3 regions of the Paenibacillus sp. FSL H8-0259 genome follow, and region 2 is predicted to be linked to each of the others. Evidence: riboswitches for the same ligand, from Rfam matches in the RefSeq annotation. Region 2 holds a riboswitch; each other region holds the start of a gene.
The links. A riboswitch is a leader RNA that binds a small molecule or an ion and turns the genes downstream of it on or off. The one in region 2 is predicted to bind cobalamin.
Positions count from the first base shown of each region.

Region 1: it holds a riboswitch for cobalamin, as region 2 does, so the genes downstream of both, NSU01_RS02460 (anaerobic ribonucleoside triphosphate reductase) here and NSU01_RS09685 (energy-coupling factor ABC transporter permease) in region 2, are expected to answer to the same signal.
Region 3: it holds a riboswitch for cobalamin, as region 2 does, so the genes downstream of both, NSU01_RS05175 (S-layer homology domain-containing protein) here and NSU01_RS09685 (energy-coupling factor ABC transporter permease) in region 2, are expected to answer to the same signal.

Region 1 covers NZ_CP150147.1:570,205-573,481, reverse strand. Annotated here, with positions in the region: gene NSU01_RS02470 (MTH1187 family thiamine-binding protein) at 1-272, opposite strand, end outside; cobalamin riboswitch at 613-844, shown strand; gene NSU01_RS02465 (hypothetical protein) at 960-1,085, opposite strand; gene NSU01_RS02460 (anaerobic ribonucleoside triphosphate reductase) at 1,182-3,167, shown strand; gene nrdG (anaerobic ribonucleoside-triphosphate reductase activating protein) at 3,164-3,277, shown strand, end outside.
Region 2 covers NZ_CP150147.1:2,282,899-2,286,175, forward strand. Annotated here, with positions in the region: gene NSU01_RS09680 (ArsR family transcriptional regulator) at 1-710, opposite strand, end outside; cobalamin riboswitch at 873-1,069, shown strand; gene NSU01_RS09685 (energy-coupling factor ABC transporter permease) at 1,343-2,107, shown strand; gene NSU01_RS09690 (energy-coupling factor ABC transporter substrate-binding protein) at 2,107-2,403, shown strand; gene cbiQ (cobalt ECF transporter T component CbiQ) at 2,400-3,188, shown strand.
Region 3 covers NZ_CP150147.1:1,213,892-1,217,168, reverse strand. Annotated here, with positions in the region: gene NSU01_RS05175 (S-layer homology domain-containing protein) at 1-1,601, opposite strand, end outside; cobalamin riboswitch at 1,793-1,982, opposite strand; gene NSU01_RS05170 (hypothetical protein) at 2,500-3,277, opposite strand, start outside.

The DNA of each region.
Region 1 (3,277 bases), 1.7 Mb from region 2:
TTGCTGCGGCTCGTAGAAGGCTTGTCACGACGGTCATCAATCTTAAGCGAGGTGGAAACCCGCTGTGCTCCTGACGTAAACGGCGACTCATGCAGCGCTTCTACCGCAGCAAGAATCCGTGCAACCGGTCCTTCAATAATAGTCCCCATCGAAGTAAGCTCATAGGTAATCCCCTCCACGGTCTGCAGCACACGCTGCATATCGGCCACATAGCTGCTGAGACTGGTACTGCCAGTGCCAATCGGAATAACGGTCACTTCGCCAATCGCCATTATGAAATCCCTCCTGCAAGTTTGATGAGTCTGTTCTGTCCTTACTCCTTAATTGTAACCCTTCAGCGCCGCTCCCACAAATACCCATAGCCCCCCCTCTCTATTACTATCTCCCCAGTAAAACTACTAGGATTAGACGCACTCTATTTATGGAGTCTTTGTGGCATCTTTTGGGACAATTTATGACTCATTTAAGGCCATATCCACAGGAAAGTTGTGGATTACCTGTGGACTAACTGTGGATCATCTGTGAGTAAACCTGCGGAACCCGCTCCCCGCGCGGATTCGCAAAAAAATGTTTACAAACACAATATATTGAGTTACTTTTATTTAACAACAACAAAATATAGTAGAAACAGGTGTTTCGCCCTCTTGCTAGGGTTGAAGCTTAATAGGGAAACACGGTGCAAATCCGCTGCGGTCCCGCCACTGTAACCGGATGTTCCAGCTGCCAGACGCCGCTGGAGCAGCATCCTCCGACAACAAGCCACTAAGGGGCTGCGAGGCCCCTCGGGAAGGCGCCGGAGGGCATGCCGGAAGCCAGGAGACCTGCCTGTTTCTGTGGCACCGGTTAGACTCCTGCGAGGAACAGGCGAGGTGCCCGCATGCGGCCTGCACGAGCAGAGTTAGCCTTTCCGTTAATCGGGCCAGAGGCTGCCGATACCTGAGGACGATAGAGTATCGTCCTCAGGTATCGGCTTCTGCGGAAGGTACAAGAACAGGTTCCAGAACAGGACAAGCCCTGTGCCCGTTCGTATTTTCCACATAGACCACCGGCAAATGTCCGCTGTTTCGGATATTTGCAATACGCATTCGGGCATTTCCCGCCTCCCGGCTGGAGATGCCTTTTTACTGATGTCATGGAGCACATGCTTCACGCTTACGATACCGAGAGGAGAGAGCTATACAATGACGCTGCTGGAGAAACGATATAACGAAGGACAAGCTGCACAGGAAGTTCTTTTGGAAGAAGTTATTCATTTGGGACGGGATATTATCGACAGCCGGGATTTGGATCTGCTGCGCGAGAATGCCAACTTGAACGGGGAGAGCTTCTCCGGCAAGATGAGCAAATTCGGCAGTGAATATTCCAAGTGGTACGCCCGCAATTTCACGATGCCGCCACAGCTCGTGCAGGCTATTGAAGATAATGTTGTATATGTACACGACCTGGACCAATATGCCATTGGAACAACCAACTGCATCTTCATCCCGTTTGAACGTCTTCTCCGCGAAGGCTTCAATACCGGCAACGGCAGCGTCCGCCCTCCGAATTCGATTATGACGGCTATGTCGCTGGTGGCGATTATTTTCCAGTCCCAGCAGAATGCCCAGTACGGCGGCGTATCCGCCAACAAGCTGGATTACGATCTGGCGCCTTATGTCACTAAATCCTTCGCTAAGCTGTTCCGCAAAGGAATGGAATATTTCGAGGAAGGTGCAGCCGGCGAAGCACTCGGCGAGGTCACTATGACCCGCAGCGATCTGGAAGAGAAGTATCCGCGTGCCTTCCGTTTCGCCCTGAAAGAGACAGAAATTGAAACCCTTCAGGCTGCGGAGAGCATGGTACATAACCTGAATACCATGTCCAGCCGCTCAGGCGGCCAGATTCCTTTTACCAGCATCAACTACGGAACCTGCACCTCTCCGGAGGGCCAGCTCGTGATTAGCTCCCTCTTAACTGCTACTATGAACGGACTTGGCAGCGGAGAAACACCGGTGTTCCCGATTCAGATCTTCAAGTGCAAACAGGGTGTCAACCAGCAGCCTGGTGATCCTAACTATGAGCTGTTCCTGAAAGCGGCAGAGTGCTCTGCACGCCGGCTGTATCCGAACTTCGCCAATCTGGATGCTCCGCTGAATATGCAGTACTACGATCCAACCGATCCGGATACTGAATTTGCTACGATGGGCTGCCGGACACGTGTTCTGGGCGACCGCTTCGGGCGCAATCACTGCTCGGGCAAAGGCAACCTTTCATTCAATACGCTTAACCTTGTACGTCTTGGTCTGGCTTACGGCACAGTAACTGGCCGCCGCCTTGCCGCTGACGAGGAAGGCTTCTTCGAAGATCTTAATCATTATATGGACGTTGCGCTGGACGGCCTGCTGCACCGGTTCCGCATTCAGGCTTCCCAGAAAGCCAAAGCCTCCGATTTCATGATGCGTGAAGGCGTCTGGGAAGGCGGCGAACAGCTTGCACCGGAAGACAGCGTAGGTGAACTGCTGAAGCACGGCAGCCTGTCCCTTGGTTTCATCGGTATGGCCGAGTGCATGAAGGCTATGTACGGCAAACACCATGGCGAAGATATGGAGGTCCATGCCAAGGCAGTGGCCATTGTCCGCCACATGCGTGAATACTGCGACCGCAAGAGCGAAGAGCTGGATCTGAACATTACTCTATTCGCTACGCCTGCCGAAGGTCTCTCCGGCAAATTCACCAAGATAGACCGCAAGGTTCTCGGTTCCATCCCGGGTGTAACGGACCGTGAATACTATACGAATTCATTCCACATTCCGGTCTATTACGACCTGAGCGCAGCCAAGAAGATCAGCCTGGAAGCTCCATTCCATGAATATTGCAACGCTGGAGCGATCTCTTATGTAGAGCTGAACGGCAACGCCCGCAGCAACCCTGCAGCATTCGTCAAAATCATCAAATACGCGCTGGAGCAGGACATCAGCTATTTCAGCATCAACCACCCGATCGACCGCTGCTCCGGCTGCGGCCACGAAGGTGTAATCGGCACGAATTGCCCATCCTGCGGCGCTCATGAAGATACAACGCATATCCGCCGGCTGCGCCGGGTAACCGGATATCTGACCGGCGACTATCAGACCCGCTTCAATGCCGCCAAGCAAGCCGAAGTACGGGACCGCGTTAAGCATCTATGAACATCTGCGGATATTATCCGGAGTCGATCAATGAAGGAGAGGGATTGCGGGCGGTCCTCTTCTTCAGCGGATGCCGCCACCGCTGCCCCGGATGCTTCAACCCTAAGACC
Region 2 (3,277 bases):
GTAATCCTCAGCTGCTTAAGCAGTCCATATTGGTTGGTGAGCGCAGGCCACCAGGCAGGAGTGTATTTGCCCGGGCTGTCCCCGTAGTCGCCGGGGCTGGTCCAGAAACCGAGCCGCTGTCCGTTCAGTGTGAAGGTGATGTCGGAAGGCCAGTTATTATTGATGGACGGGGCTTCGGAGGCAATCTCCATCGTGATGACCAGCTCCTCAGGCTTCTGGCTGGACAGCAGGAAGTTCGGGATTTTATATTCCACGAATCCTTTGCCGAACCACAGGATGCCTGCATTCACCCGCTCCTGATCCCAGAAATACCGCGGATCGTCAAAGTTGCCGATTACCCGCTCGGTTGTAGATAATCCGCAGGTCGGTTCAATCTGGAAATCAGAGTAGTGGCCCACGGGTATTTCCTTACGGTAGCCTCTGCGCTGTGTTCTGGCTTGTCCAGGGAAAATAATCTCAGCACTCTCGGCGGCCAGTGTACAAATCTTCTGTAGTCCGCTGCGCCCGGGAGCCATGTGGCTGCGGATCAGTCCGGCAGCTTCCAGCTTGCGCACATGCATCGTCATAATGGCACTGCTGAGCTTCAGCGCCCCGGCCAGTTCCTTGACGTTCATAGGCTGTTCGGACAGGAGCCGCAGCATCTGCAGGCGCACAGCACTGGATAACGCTTCGTACACGGGTAAAGATTGGTCGGTTAGATCAAGTTTCATGCGCTGCCTCCACGTTCAGGTTATATAGTTAATAATTATATTACTCAAATGACATTCTTACAAGCAAATGAACGCTGCCTTACAAGCAAATGAATACTGCGCCTCGCAGCCGCTCCAATTTTATCACAGACATGCAGAGCCTGTTCCGCTATGATGTAGGATGGATTAGCGATGTAACAAGGTGCTCTTGCCGGATCAGGCAAGGGATAACAGGGAATCGGGTGCAAGTCCCGAGCGGTCCCGCCACTGTAAGGAAGAGCTGAACTTCATGATGTCACTCGGGGAGAACCCCGGGGAAGACGAAGGATATAGCGCCCGTATTCCAAGCCAGGAGACCTACCTTGATTACGCACACCACGACTCTACGCGGATAGGAGCGGTGTACGGATAGGTTAATGAGATGAAGCGATGTGCCTGCAGGACCGGAGGGAATCTTGAAGATCAAGATCAGAGCCGGTTCAATGTTATGCAGACACAGCGTTGAGCGGCCCATGCGGAGCGACCGGGTGCAGAACCCCTTGTTGGCGCACGGCAGTGCTCTCTATCGAATCATACCTGCGTACATACACTCCCACCCTGAAGGGCGGGAGTTTTTTGGGTTTGCTATATTAAAGAAACTTGGAGGCTGACAAATGAAGAAACGCGGATTTTGGAGTTTTGCGGCGCTGATTGCCGGATTTACAGTGTACTTTATGCTGAATGAACCGGGAACGGCCCAGGCTATGCACATTATGGAAGGGTTTCTGCCGGTAGGCTGGGCCGTGTTCTGGTGGGTGGCGTTCTTACCGTTCTTCATACTCGGGATTATCAGGCTTAGATCGATGACCAGGGAGAATCCGGAGCTGAAGCTGCTGCTCGGTCTGGCAGGGGCGTTCACCTTCGTCTTATCGGCGCTCAAAATGCCTTCCGTTACCGGAAGCAGCTCGCATCCTACAGGTACCGGACTTGGCGCAGTTATGCTGGGACCGTTGCCGATGGGCGTGATCGGCTCGATCGTGCTGTTGTTTCAGGCGCTGCTTCTGGCGCACGGGGGGATCACTACGCTGGGGGCGAATGCGTTCTCGATGGCGGTCGCGGGGCCTTTTGCCGGATATGCAGTCTATAAGCTGATGATGAAGCTGCCGGACCGCGAGAAGCTGGCCTTATTCTGTGCAGCGGCGGTTGCCGATCTGATGACTTATGTAGTGACTTCCTTCCAGCTTGCGGTGGCTTTTCCGGCTGCGGATGGCGGAGTCCTGGCGTCTTTTCTCAAATTCGGGGGGATCTTTGCCGTGACGCAGATTCCGCTGGCCATCAGCGAAGGGCTGCTGACCGTATTATTGTGGAACTGGCTGAAATCGTACAGTCCGAATGAAATGTCGCTCCTGAAACGTAAGGTCAAAGGGGGAAATGCATAATGAGCAATAAATGGAAAAATGGATTGATGCTGCTGGCTGTTGTCCTGCTGTGTGTCTTGCCGCTGCTGTTCGTGAGTGGTGATTTCGGCGGGGCCGATGATGCTGCCGAGGGTGTGATCACAGAGATTAACCCCGAATATGAACCCTGGTTCAAGCCGCTGACCGAGCTTCCGGGTGAGACGGAGAGTATGCTGTTCGCATTGCAGGCGGCGATTGGCGCCGGGGTGATCGGATATTCACTGGGGCTGCTGAAAGGGAAACAAGGCCAGGCGAAGCAGAACAGCATCAGCAAGTGATCAGACGAATTGATGTCCTTTCTTATAATAATGCCTTGAGGCAGCTGTCTCCCATGTGGAAAAGCTCGTTCGCGGCACTGATGTTCCTGCTCTCCTATACCGTGCATCCGGTGCTGCAGCTTGTGATTACGCTGTGGATGATGTCCTGGTGCATCCTGCATGCCAAAATTCCCTATCGCGCCTACGGGCTGTTGTTTGGCACGGCGCTGCTGTTCTATTGCCTTAGTGTACCGGCGCTGCTCGTGGAATTCGGCCACCCGGCTGCCGGGGAAGCTGGCATATTCCGGATTTCGGGGCCGCCTCTTCCGGTGTATATCACGGCAGCAGGGCTGGAGCGGGCCGGTGAACTGCTGGCCAGAATCTCGGCCTGCATGAGCTGCTTCTTCTTCCTGATGTTCACCACCCCGTTCAGCGAGCTTCTGCAGGTGCTGCGCAAGCTGCGTATGCCGCAGATTGTGCTGGAGCTGATGCTGATCATGTACCGCTTCCTGTTCCTGCTGAATGATGCGGCGCACGGGCTGATGCTGGCCCGGAGGCTGCGCGGCGGCCGCAGAGGGTATAAGGCCAGGCTGCGGGAGACTGCGGCCATGACCGCGGCCCTCTTCGGCAATACGATGCACCGTTATTACGGATTGTCGCAGGGGCTGCTGACCCGCGGGTTCACGGGGGAGATCATTCTGCCGCCGTATACCGCGCGGCCTGTGCCGCGGCGTTATGCGGTCCGGGCGTATGCCGGGATCGCTGTGCTGGCGCTGGCGCAGCTTTGGCTGTGGCTGCGGGGTTGAATTTAAGATTTTAGTGCAGGAAATCTGCTGGCTTTGTTGAAATCATGCCCAAAGTACAACAATTTCCCCGGAATATCGGATGTATTCCA
Region 3 (3,277 bases), 1.1 Mb from region 2:
GAAGCCACGGTCAGCGGCTGCGAATAGCGGACTACCGCAGGTGTGCTGTCTTTGAGATATCCGGTAACGGTAATCGTATATTTATTCGCTGGCAGGCCGCCGGCAACAACAGCTGAACCCGCAGCATCCGTAACAGCAGTTTTACCGCCGATGGATACCTGAACCCCTGCGGCTGGCGAGGATACCGGGTCGGAAGTGAAGGTCGCTTCATTCCATACCCACTGCTTTTGAGTTACTTTTACAGTAATATCTTGTCCAGGCTGCGGCTGTGCAGGGGAGACCGCCACGGACTCTACCACCTGTGTGTTATCCCCGCCATAATAGACAAGCACGCGGTCATTCTCCGCAAGAAGGAAATCACCCATGCCTACACTTGGATAGATCCACGCTCCACCGCGGGCTACAACATACATCCACCCGTCATAGCCGCCAAAAGCACCCGCAGTTACGCCGCCGATTCCCGTCACGTAATTGCCAGCTTCATTGACCAGGGCCACCTTCTTCGCCGCCGCTGCCTTCTCCAGTGCTTGAAGTACATTTCCCGCATATACAGTGCCTTCTGCCAGGGTTCCGTTAGGGCTCTCAATGGCAACGGACACACTAACCTGAGGACTCTTCACAGGTGAATTGCTAAGATCATAGAGCTTGCTGCCTGTGCTGAAAAGCTTGTAAGCTACCAATGCTTCCAGTGCCTGCTCTGTCGAGAGCTGATTGTAGCTTCCCCCCGCTGTATGAGCGAACCCGCCATCTGCTGCACTATAGCTAAGAAGCTTACTGACAAGGTTTACATTGCCTACGGTATACTCCGCCCCTGCCGGGTCAATGCCAAAGGAGGACAGACCAATAATGGCTTGAGCGACACTCTCGCTGCTGTCACCATAGCCGCCGTTCTTGTCCTGTGCAGTCGCCAGCCAGGCTGCCGCCCGCTGTCCTGCGGTATTGACTGCCGGATCATCCTTATGTCCTGCCAGCACAGTAAGCACCATCGCCGTCATGTCCGGATCACTAGCCCCCGTAGTCAGAGTGAAGCCTCCGTCAGTGTTCTGCTTGGACAGGATCTCAGCCAGCAATTTAGCTGGGGTCCATTTCGCATTGTCAGGCATAGTATAAGTTCCGGAATCAAGCGCCAGCAGTACATAGGCTGCGTTGTTCAGCGTCTGGCCGGTAATTTTATCGTTATTGTAGAGCTTCTCAATCAGATTGTAGCCGGCAACATCCGCCGGATTCCCGCCAAGCGCCCTAACCGTAAGCGTAATCCGCGCATAGTCCGTAGCTCTGGCGTAGACACCCTTGGCTGCGGCTACTTTACTCTCAAGCGCCTTTAAATAACTATCCGGAACCTTATAGCCCGCCTGCGCTAGGCCGATGGCCTGCCAGTCGGACTGGACTCCGGCCTTCAGCACAAACTCCGAAGTGGCATAGACTGCCTCAGCTACGCTAACTGCTGTGCCTGAAGGTAGAGATGCCGCGTTATTCCCAGTGCTCGCAGCCGTCTCTGCAAAAGCCTGTCCCGCCGGAGCTACAGCCGCTCCCAGAACCGCGAACATCATGACAACGATCAGACCCAGCCGGATAAACTTGGATGATAAATTGTTCTTCATTGCTTGACCTCTTTCTGTGAATAGAATGGTATAGATGAATCCTGCGTCCTCCGCTGATGCGGGTGCAACATAAAGACCGCCCTGTACAGGGCGGCCGGGGAAGGATACAATACATGCAGCTGATATGAAGTTTCCCTCACACAGCCACTGCTTATATTTGCACCTGTTCCGCATTCTTACCCCCGAAGAATAGAAACAACAACGAAAAAGGCAGGTCTCCTGGCTTAAGCTTCATTGCTTCCCCCGCCTTCCCATCCTATTATCAGACAGTGACTTCTCAGGAGTCGCTCCGCATTTACAGTGGCGGGACCGCACCGGACTTGCACCGGACTTCCCTTTTAAGCAGATTACAATCGTAGAACCGGCATGGGTATCTGTTGCATGACTGCGCCTGTTTCTACGGAAATCCGCACCTTTTTCCAAAGCTTATTAAATTTGAATATTCACAAACAATCATATCTACTATTCCCCTGTATGTCTATAGACAAGCTGTTTCAATTATAGGCACAACCGGCCCCTTCCGCACAAAAAATCCTGAACAACACTCGCCGCATTCTCCCGGCATATCATGCTGTTCAGGACTTAAATAGTGATGCTTCCGCTTCCGGCAAGAGCCGGCAGCTGGTTGATTGTATTATGTACAACAGAATGGGAATATACGGCGGCCATAATGCATTCTGCTGTATTTAATCCAATTGATTTTGGAATATACCCCCTATAAGCTCTAAAATCCGGAATCTAATGTACCCAATACAATAGAACGCATAATAGGGCTGATTATTCCTGATTTGAGTGGACAAAGTACAATGACCTCTCTGCCAGCTTACGCGGAAGCACCGTTGATGAAATGCCGGACTTCTCTTACATCCGGCTTCGCCCAATTCAGGCTCTCACCCAATCATTCCGCATCCGTGTCCGGGCTGGCGGAAGGAGTGGGGCCGGTGCCGGGTGTAGTCTCCGGAGTAGTGCTCGGGGTACTTCCCAGAATGCTCCCCGGACTAGCCTGTAGCTTCAGCGTATAGATGCCCGCAGTGATCACATCACCCGCGGCCAGCTTTGCGCCCGGCTCCAGCTCCACCGTCACTTCATATACGCGCGCAGGTGTTCCTGCGCCCGATGCACCCGTCGCCAGGGAGGCTTCGGCTTCATCAGAGCCGCCGCTATTTCCAGCGGCTGCATCTCCGCCGCCGTCAGTCCCCACGGCTTCATTTCCGGTCGCCCCGCCGTCAGTCCCGGCAGCTCCCTCATCAGAGCCGCCGTCATTTCCGGCGCCCGATGCACCCGCCGCCGGGGAGGCTTCGGCTTTATCAGAGCCGCCGCTATTTCCAGCGGCTGCATCCCCATTCGCGCCGCCGTCAACTCCGGCGGCCAGGCAACTGCTCGCAGTTGCTACAACCTTGTAAGTGTCCGCAACGTTATTACCGGACATCACGATGATCTCCGCCGGGTTAAAGGCGGAGCATTCCGCCACAGAGGCAAAGCTGAACACCAGCTTGACGCCTGCCTCCCCGCTGCTTTCAGCCCCGCCAGCATTCCCACTGCCTTCTGTTCCGCCGCCTTCAGCCCCGCCAGCATTCCCGGTACCTTCTGTTCCACCATTTCCGGTTCCTGTGCTTGTCCCGGCATCTGCCACACCACCAACCAGCCGTACAGAGACCGGGGCTTGCTCTTGCCCA